DNA from 2 places in the Mycobacterium sp. 1245499.0 genome. Region 1 is predicted to be linked to the other one. Evidence: riboswitches for the same ligand, from Rfam matches in the RefSeq annotation. Region 1 holds a riboswitch; the other holds the start of a gene.
What was found. A riboswitch is a leader RNA that binds a small molecule or an ion and turns the genes downstream of it on or off. The one in region 1 is predicted to bind thiamine pyrophosphate.
Positions count from the first base shown of each region.

Region 2: it holds a riboswitch for thiamine pyrophosphate, as region 1 does, so the genes downstream of both, thiO (glycine oxidase ThiO) here and thiC (phosphomethylpyrimidine synthase ThiC) in region 1, are expected to answer to the same signal.

Region 1 covers NZ_LZMG01000317.1:7,878-12,432, forward strand. The annotation lists gene thiC (phosphomethylpyrimidine synthase ThiC) at 1-1,239, opposite strand, end outside; TPP riboswitch at 1,231-1,341, opposite strand; gene A5646_RS19260 (PAS and ANTAR domain-containing protein) at 1,498-2,157, shown strand; gene A5646_RS19265 (STAS domain-containing protein) at 2,295-2,651, shown strand; gene A5646_RS19270 (SpoIIE family protein phosphatase) at 2,648-4,555, shown strand, end outside.
Region 2 covers NZ_LZMG01000198.1:3,323-7,877, reverse strand. The annotation lists gene glnX (protein kinase G-activating protein GlnX) at 1-345, opposite strand, end outside; gene A5646_RS11515 (NUDIX hydrolase) at 486-1,127, shown strand; gene thiE (thiamine phosphate synthase) at 1,099-1,770, opposite strand; TPP riboswitch at 1,808-1,945, shown strand; gene thiO (glycine oxidase ThiO) at 1,947-2,969, shown strand; gene thiS (sulfur carrier protein ThiS) at 2,966-3,163, shown strand; gene A5646_RS11495 (thiazole synthase) at 3,171-3,929, shown strand; gene A5646_RS11490 (SGNH/GDSL hydrolase family protein) at 3,926-4,555, shown strand, end outside.

The DNA.
Region 1 (4,555 bases):
GTAACACAGCATCGCGGTGCCGGCCTGGGCGATGATGGCCGCGCCGATCGCCGAGGTGATGTGGTCGTAGGCCGGGGCGATATCGGTGGCCAGCGGGCCTAGCGTGTAGAACGGGGCCTCCTCGCACCACTCCTCTTCCAGCCGCACGTTCTCGACGATCTTGTGCATCGGGACGTGGCCCGGGCCCTCGATCATCACCTGCACGCCATGGGATTTCGCGATCTTGGTCAGCTCGCCTAGGGTGCGCAGCTCGGCGAACTGCGCGGCGTCGTTGGCGTCGGCGATCGAGCCCGGCCGCAGGCCGTCGCCCAGGGAGAAGGTGACGTCATAGCGGGCGAAGATCTCGCAGAGCTCGTCGAAGTTGGTGTACAGGAACGACTCCCGGTGATGCGCCAGGCACCATGCCGCCATGATCGAGCCGCCGCGCGACACGATGCCGGTGACCCGCTTGGCGGTCAGCGGCACGTAGCGCAGCAACACACCGGCGTGCACGGTCATGTAGTCCACGCCCTGCTCGCATTGCTCGATCACGGTGTCGCGGTAGAGCTCCCAGGTCAGTTCGGTCGGATCGCCCTTGGTCTTTTCCAGCGCCTGATAGATGGGCACGGTGCCGACCGGCACCGGCGAGTTGCGCAGAATCCACTCGCGGGTCTCGTGGATGTTCTTGCCGGTGGACAGGTCCATGATGGTGTCGGCGCCCCACCGGGTGGCCCACACCATCTTGTCGACCTCCTCGGCGATCGATGATGTCACCGCCGAGTTGCCGATGTTTGCGTTCACCTTGGTCGCAAACGCCTTGCCGATGATCATCGGCTCGATCTCGGGGTGGTTGTGGTTGGCCGGGATGACCGCGCGGCCCCGGGCGACCTCGTCGCGCACCAGCTCGGCGGGCATGCCCTCGCGCGCGGCGATGTAGGCCATCTCGGCGGTGATCTCGCCGGCGCGGGCGCGCTGCAGCTGCGTCCCGCGATCGCGGACCACGCCGGGCCGCGCCGGCAGTCCGGCCGTCAGATCGATCGTCGCCTCCGGATCGGTGTAGGGCCCCGAGGTGTCGTACAGGTCGAAGTCCTCGCCGTTGGACAGGTGCACCCGCCGCAGCGGTACCCGCAGCGTCACCCCACCCGGGCCCTCGATCTCGCGGTAGGCCTTGCTGCTGCCCCAGATGGGTCCGGTGGTGACGGCCGGCTCCACGCTGTGCGAGGCACTGCCCGACGCAATTCCGGAAAGGACATCAGTCATTTTTCATCTCCCTACGCCGGCATTACCCGGTCAGGTTCGTACGGTCGACGGCCCCGAGCCGTCCTCTCAGCGCACTCGGCGTGCGCTCCCGCGTCGTATGGATGGGTCCGCACGCGACGTTACCCCTACGGCCGACCGCACGGCAGGGTGTGATGGCCTTTTCACCCGGGGCAGTAGCCGAAGGCGTTCCCTTAGTGGAAAAATGCAACCGTGCAACAGCGCAGGCGAACAGGGGAATCGTCATCCGGCGCGGGCGACGTGCGATTTTCCGAGCCGACCGAGCCGGCCCCCGGATACCTGAACATCGGCGCCTTCCGCTTCTGGTTCGTGGGCCAGCGGTGGGAATGGTCCGACGAGGTGGCCAGGATGCACGGCTACCAGCCGGGTGAGGTCGAGCCGACGACCGAATTGCTGCTGTCGCACAAGCATCCCGACGACCGCGCGCATGTGCAGGAGTTGCTCGACCACGCCCTGCAATCCGAAGAGTCGTTCTCGAGCCGGCACCGGTTCATCGACACCGCCGGCGCGATGCACGATGCGATCGTCGTGGCCGACCGCATGCTGGACGAGTCGGGCGCCGTGCTGGGCACCGCGGGTTACTACATCGACCTCACCAACTCCTTCGACGAGGCCCGCCAGGAGGTGCTCGACACCGCGCTGCCCGACCTGTTCGAGAGCCGCGCGGCCATCGAACAGGCCAAGGGCGTGCTGATGTACGTCTACCGGGTCAGCGCCGAGCAGGCGTTCCGGGTGCTGCAGTGGCGCTCGCAGGAGACCAACGTGAAACTGCGGTCACTGGCCAGGCAGCTGCTCGCCGATATGGCCGCCCTGCCGGCACCGGCGGCGATTCTGCAGAGCCAGTTCGATCATTTGCTGCTGACCGCGCACGAGAGGATTCCGGCCGAGCCCGGCGGGTAACCGGCGAATCGATAAACGGGCAGTTCGGGTACGGGTTACTCTCGGGTCATCTGCGATGCGCGACCGCGCATCTGTGCCGCGTCGTCGGGCTTAGCGGCAGCAGATCCCAACGTTGGCTGCGGCGAAAGGCATGAAAGTTGTTGGCGGTCGGACACGAGGCCCACGACGACGTAGTGATCGTGAGCGTCAAAGGCGATGTCGACTCCAGTAACGTCGGTGAGCTTGCCGCTCACCTGACCACCGCGCTCGGGCTGGCCTCCACCCCGCCGGTGCGCCCGGTGGTGATCGACTTGCTGGCTGTCGATTTCTTCGGAAGCGCGGCGCTGAACGCGGTGCTCGACTGTCATGAGGACGCCAAAGCCGGCGGGACCGGGGTACGACTGGTCGCCGACCACGACCAGGTGCTGCGGCCGATCCAGGTCACCGAGTTGGACCGGGTGTTCGACATCTACCCCACCCTGTCCGCGGCGTTGCAGCGAAGACGCCAGCCATGAACTCGCGACTGCCGGCCGACCTGGCCGCTGCCGTTTCGTTGGGCGGTGAGATGGGCCGGCGGTTCGCCGAATACGACTGGGACGCTCATCCGCTGGGGCCGCCGCGAGACTGGTCCGGACAGATGCGGGCGGCGGTCGCCACGACGCTGGCGTCGCGGTTCCCGCTGGTGCTCTGGCTGGGCACCGAAGACTTGTTCGTGGTGTACAACGACGCCTACATCGAGATCCTCGGCGACAAGCTCGACTCGTTCGCCAAACCCGGCCGCGAGGTGTGGTGGGACATCTGGGATTCGATCGCCCCGATGCTCGCCGGCGTCGTCGCGACCGGGGAGGCGACCTGGTCGCGGGACCTGATGCTGCCCATGGTGACCGCCGGGCGGCGCGTCGAGCGGTACTTCACCTTCACCTACAGCCCGCTGATCGGCGCCGACGGCAAACCCTTCGGCATCTTCTGCCCCTCCTACGAGACCACCGAGCGGGTGCTGAGCGAGCGCCGCCTGCACCTGCTCAACACGGTCGCCTCCGCGATCGTCGAGAGCCGCAGCATCGACGACGCGGTCGGCGTCGCGGTGCGGGTGTGCGCCGGCCAACCGGCCGACCTGTCGTTCATCGCCGTGTACGCCGACGACGGCGCGACGGGAAGGGTCACGCTGCGCGGGGCTACGCCATCGGTGTCGGCGCTGCTGCCAGGCGAACTGGCGGAGCTGACCGACTGGGATGCGGCGTCGCGGACCCGGGCCGAGATGCAGGTGATCGGTGACGTCGCCGGCACGATCTCCGGCATCGAAGCGGCGCTGGGCGCCGACTGCCCGCAGGAAGCTCTGGTGTTACCGCTGGGGGAGGCCTCGCCCGCGGGGGCGCTGGTGGTCGGCGCCAGCCCGCGGCGCCCTTTGGACACCCAGTTTGAGGGGTTCTGCCAGCTGCTGGCCGACCAGTTGACGTCGACGTTCGCCTCGATCGTGTCCTACGAGCAAGAGCGGCACCGCGCGGATGCGTTGGCCGAACTGGACCGGGCCAAGACCGCGTTCCTGACCAACGTCAGCCACGAGTTTCGCACCCCGCTGACCCTGCTGCTCGGACCGCTGGACGACGCGCTGTTGGACGCGGCGCCGGAAAGCGTTCTCGAGGAGCGACTTACCACCGCGGCGCGCAACGCGCGGCGTCTGCAGCGCCTGGTCGACTCGCTGCTCGACTTCTCCCGCATCGAGGCCGGCCGGGCCAACGCGAAGCTGGTGTGCACCGACGTCGGCGCGCTCACCGCGCAGATCGCGTCGTCGTTCACCGAGCTGTGCCACCGGGCCGGGCTCGAGCTGAAGCTGGACTGCGCGCCGGCCCTGGCGGACGTCGATCCGGCGATGTGGGAGACGATCGTTCTCAACCTGCTGTCCAACGCGGTCAAATACACGCTGCGGGGCTCGATTTCGGTGCGGGTGCGAACCGAATCCGGGGACTGTGTGATCGCCGTGCGCGACACCGGAGTCGGCATCGGTGCCGAGGATCTCAAGCTGCTGTTCGAGCGCTTCTACCGGGCCGACAACGTGCGTGGGCGCAGCGTCGAGGGCACCGGGATCGGGTTGTCTCTGGTGCGCGGGCTGGTCGACCTGCACCGCGGCACGGTCGAGATCGACAGCGAATTGGACCATGGCACCACCGTCACGATCCGGGTACCGCGGTCGACCTCGGGTGCGGTCGTCGACCCGTCGCCTGCCGGGCCGAACGAGACCAATCCGTATGTCGCCGAGGCCAGTCAGTGGGTGATGCCCGTCGCCGAACCGGCCGCCACACCCGAGGCGACCCGCCAGGTGGTGCTGATCGCCGACGACAACGCCGACATGCGCGCCCACCTCGAGCGGGTGTTGTCGACCCACTGGGAGACGGTGTCGGTCGCGGATGGCGAGTCGGCG
Region 2 (4,555 bases), on a different contig from region 1:
GGTGATGGCCTGCTCGTAGCGCTGGCGCACCGGCTGTGGTTCCGCCTCGGCGATGAACGCGGTCGCCGCCGCGGCGTCGGCCACCGACAGGGTGGTGTAGAGCCGGCCGGCGGCGAACGACAGCGGCTCGGTGTGGTTGAGCACCGTGGTCAGCACCTGCTGCCGGTGGTTGATGGTGGTCGAGGTGGCGAAGGCGCTGATGCCGCCGAGCGCGGCCAGCACGATGCCGATGGTCAAGATGCGCCCCGGCGTCGTGGAGATGAACCACCAGCGGGGATGAGCCGGTTCGGCCGGCGACCGCGATCCCTGCGGCTCGGTCGACGGGTGTGCCAGCTCAACCGTCACGTTTGATCAGCCCTCATCTCTCGGCCACTCGATTTCGCTGCACGGACCTCTATAAGCGAAGTCTAAGAGCATGTTCGGGTGGATGGGTGGAGGCAGACGCAATTGGCGACGCCCCAACCAAGTCTGCATATCCTGAATCGGTGCAGGGCGACGGTGACGGTTGGGTGATCTCCGACAGCGGCGCCCATTACTGGGGCCGGTACGGCGCGGCGGGTTTGCTGCTGCGGGCCCCGCAGTCCGACGGTACGCCCGCGGTGCTGCTGCAGCATCGCGCCGTGTGGAGCCATCAGGGCGGCACCTGGGGGCTGCCGGGCGGCGCCCGGGACAGCCACGAAACGCCCGAGGAGACCGCGGTCCGCGAGGCGAACGAGGAGGCCGGGTTGCTCGGCGAGCGGCTGGCGGTGCGCGCCACGGTGGTCACGGCCGAGGTCGCCGGCATCGCCGGCACGCAGTGGAGCTACACCACCGTGATCGCCGACGCCGACGAGTTGCTGCACACCGTGCCCAACCGGGAAAGCGCCGAGATGCGCTGGGTCGCCGAAAACGAGGTGGCCGACCTGCCGCTGCACCCGGGCTTCGCCGCCAGCTGGCAGCGGCTGCGCACCGCGCCGGCGGTGTTGCCGCTGGGCGACGGCGACGAGCGGCGGCGATACCTGCCGCGCACGATCGAGATCGAGACCGGCGTCTTCGTCTGGTGCATGCCCGGGCCCCCGGCGCAGGCCGACCAGGCGCCCTCGCAGCTGGCCCGCCGGATCAGCGCGCTGCTGCCAGCGCCGAACTGAGCCGCGTGGCCGCGGCCCGCGGGTCGGCGGCCGCCGTGATGGCCCGCACCACCACGATGCGCCGGGCGCCGGCGTCGAGCACCTCGGGCAGCCGGCGCTCGTCGATGCCGCCGATGGCGAACCACGGCTTGTCGGTTCCCAGCCCGGCGGCCACCTTCACCAGCGGCAGGCCCGGTGCCGCGCGGTCCGGTTTGGTAGGCGTGGGCCAGCACGGCCCGACGCAGAAGTAGTCCGCTTCGCTGCGCGCGGCCGCGGCGGCCTGATCGGCGCTGTGGGTGGACGAGCCGAGCAGCACGTCCGTCCCGACGATGTCGCGCGCGATCCCCAGCGGCAGGTCGCCCTGGCCGAGGTGCAGCACGTCGGCCCCGGCCGCGCGGGCGATGTCGGCGCGGTCGTTGACGGCGAACAGGGCGCCGTGCCGGCGTGCCGCGGCGGCCAGGACCTGACACGCCGCCAGCTCCTCACGCGCCTCCAGCGGGCCGAACCGCTGCTCACCGGCCGAACCCTTGTCGCGCAGCTGGATGATGTCCACGCCGCCGGCCAGGGCGGCGTCGGCGAATTCGGCCAAATCGCCGCGCTCACGGCGCGCGTCGGTGCACAGATAGAGTCGCGCCGCGGCCAGCCGGGCAAGAGGTTGATGCACACCGAGACGCTAGCGCGCTAGCGTGGAGCCGAAGAGAACCACCAGACACGGGAGTCCCGGGTAGTCGAGGCGACTGCGGGGCTGAGAGTGGGCACAGCCGGAGCGACCCGGACCTGCCCTTACCGTCACACCTGATCCGGATCATGCCGGCGAAGGGAGGCTCGAGAATGACCGGGATGCCCTCGGGACCCCCACTGGGGTCCCTGGCCGTCGTCGGCGGCGGCGTCATCGGGCTGGCGGTGGCGCGCCGCGCCGCGCAGGCCGGCTGGTCGGTGCGGGTGCATCGCAGCGACCACCAGGGCGCATCCTGGGTGGCCGGCGGCATGCTGGCGCCGCACAGCGAAGGCTGGCCCGGCGAGGAGCGGTTGCTGCGGCTGGGCCTGGAATCGCTGCGGCTGTGGCGCGAGGGCGGTTTCACCGACGGGCTGCCGCCCGGGGTGGTCACCGCGCGCGAGTCGCTGGTGGTGGCCGTCGACCGCGCCGACGTCGCCGACCTGCGCACCGTCGCGGACTGGTTGTCCGGCCAGGGGCACCCGGTGGTCTGGGAATCGGCGGCCCGCGACGTCGAACCGCTGCTGGCGCAGGGCATCAGGCACGGCTTCCGGGCGCCCACCGAACTGGCCGTGGACAACCGCGCGGTGCTCGACGCGCTGGCCGCCGAGTGTGAGCGCCTCGGGGTGCGGTGGGCGCCGGCGGTGCACGAGCTGTCGCGCGTCGAGGCCGACGCGGTGGTGATCGCCAACGGCATCGACGCGCCGGCGTTGTGGCCGGGCCTGCCGGTGCGCCCGGTGAAGGGCGAGGTGCTGCGGCTGCGGTGGCGCAAGGGTTGTATGCCGTTGCCGCGGCGGGTGATTCGCGCCCGGGTGCACGGACGGCAGGTGTACCTGGTGCCCCGCGCGGACGGAGTGGTCGTCGGCGCCACCCAGTACGAGCACGGGCGCGACACGGCCCCGGTCGTGTCGGGGGTGCGCGACCTGCTCGACGACGCGTGCGCGGTGCTGCCGGCGCTGGGCGAATACGAGTTGGCCGAATGCGCCGCCGGGCTGCGCCCGATGACCCCGGACAATCTTCCGTTGGTGCATCGCCTGGATGCGCGGACGCTGGTCGCCGCGGGCCACGGCCGGTCGGGATTCCTGTTGGCGCCCTGGACGGCAGAACAGATCGTGTCCGAACTGGCCCCGGTGGGAGCACACCCATGATCGTTCTGGTCAACGAACAGAAGGTCGACGTCGACGCGCCCATCACGGTCGCCGCGTTACTGCAGTCCTTGGGGTTCCCGGACCGCGGGGTGGCCGTGGCCATGGATGACACGGTGCTACCGCGATCCCGTTGGGCCACCGAGCTATTCGACGGTGCCCGGCTCGAGGTGGTGACGGCGGTGCAAGGTGGCTAAATCCGAGATGCCCAAGCTGACCATCGGAGACCGCAGCTTCGCGTCGCGGCTCATCATGGGGACTGGCGGCGCGAGCAACCTGGCGGTGCTCGAAGAGGCGCTGGTGGCCTCGGGCACCGAACTGACCACCGTCGCGATCCGCCGCGTCGACGCCGAGGGCGGCACCGGATTGCTCGATCTGCTCAACCGGCTGGGCATCACGCCGCTGCCCAACACAGCGGGATGCCGCGGCGCGGCCGAGGCGGTGCTCACCGCACAGTTGGCGCGCGAGGCGCTGAACACCAACTGGATCAAGCTCGAGGTGATCGCCGACGAACGCACGCTGCTGCCCGACGCGGTCGAATTGGTGCGAGCCGCAGAGCAATTGGTCGATGACGGGTTCGTCGTGCTGCCCTATACCAACGACGATCCGGTGCTGGCGCGCCGGCTCGAGGACGCCGGCTGCGCGGCCGTCATGCCGCTGGGTTCGCCGATCGGCACCGGCCTGGGCATCACCAACCCGCACAACATCGAGATGATCGTCGCCGGGGCCGGCGTTCCGGTGGTGCTCGACGCCGGCATCGGAACCGCCAGCGATGCCGCGCTGGCGATGGAATTGGGTTGCGACGCCGTACTTCTGGCGACCGCGGTGACCCGGGCCGCCGATCCGGCGGCGATGGCCGCCGCGATGGCCGCCGCGGTCACGGCCGGGTATCTGGCCCGCCGCGCCGGACGGATCCCGAAGCGGTTCTGGGCGCAGGCTTCCAGCCCCAGCCTAAGTCAATGAATCGTTATGTGGCGCTAGGCAGTTCGATGGCCGCGGGCCCGGGCATCCGTCCCCGCGCGGCAGGGGCTCCGCGATGGTCGGGTCGATCCGCACGCAACTACGCCCACCTGATCGCGCAGCGTCACGGCTACGACCTGGTCGACGTCACCTTTTCCGGGGCGACCACCGCCCACGTGCTCACCGAAAGCCAGCGCGGGGCGCCACCCCAGATCGCCGCGCTGGACGGCACCGAAAGTCTGGTCACCGTCACCATCGGCGGCAACGACGTCGGCTACATCCCGCTGCTGATGGCGGCGTCGCTGCCGCGGGCACTGCGGCACCTGCCGTTGCTGGGGGACCGCATCACCGAACTGCTGGACCGCCAAGCGCGAGATGCGGCCTTGGACGCGGTGTTTGAATCGCTGTGCGCGGTCGGCCGGGAAGTGCGCCACCGGTGCGCGGGGGCACGGATATTCTTCGTCGACTACCTGACGATGCTGCCGCCGCCGGGTGTGCCGGCCGCGCCGCTGTCGAGCGCCGACGCCGACCTGGGTCGCCACGTGGCCGCGACGCTGGAGACGATGACGGCCGATGCCGCCGCGGCGACCGGCTGCGGACTCATCCGCGCCGCCGCGGCCAGCCGGGAG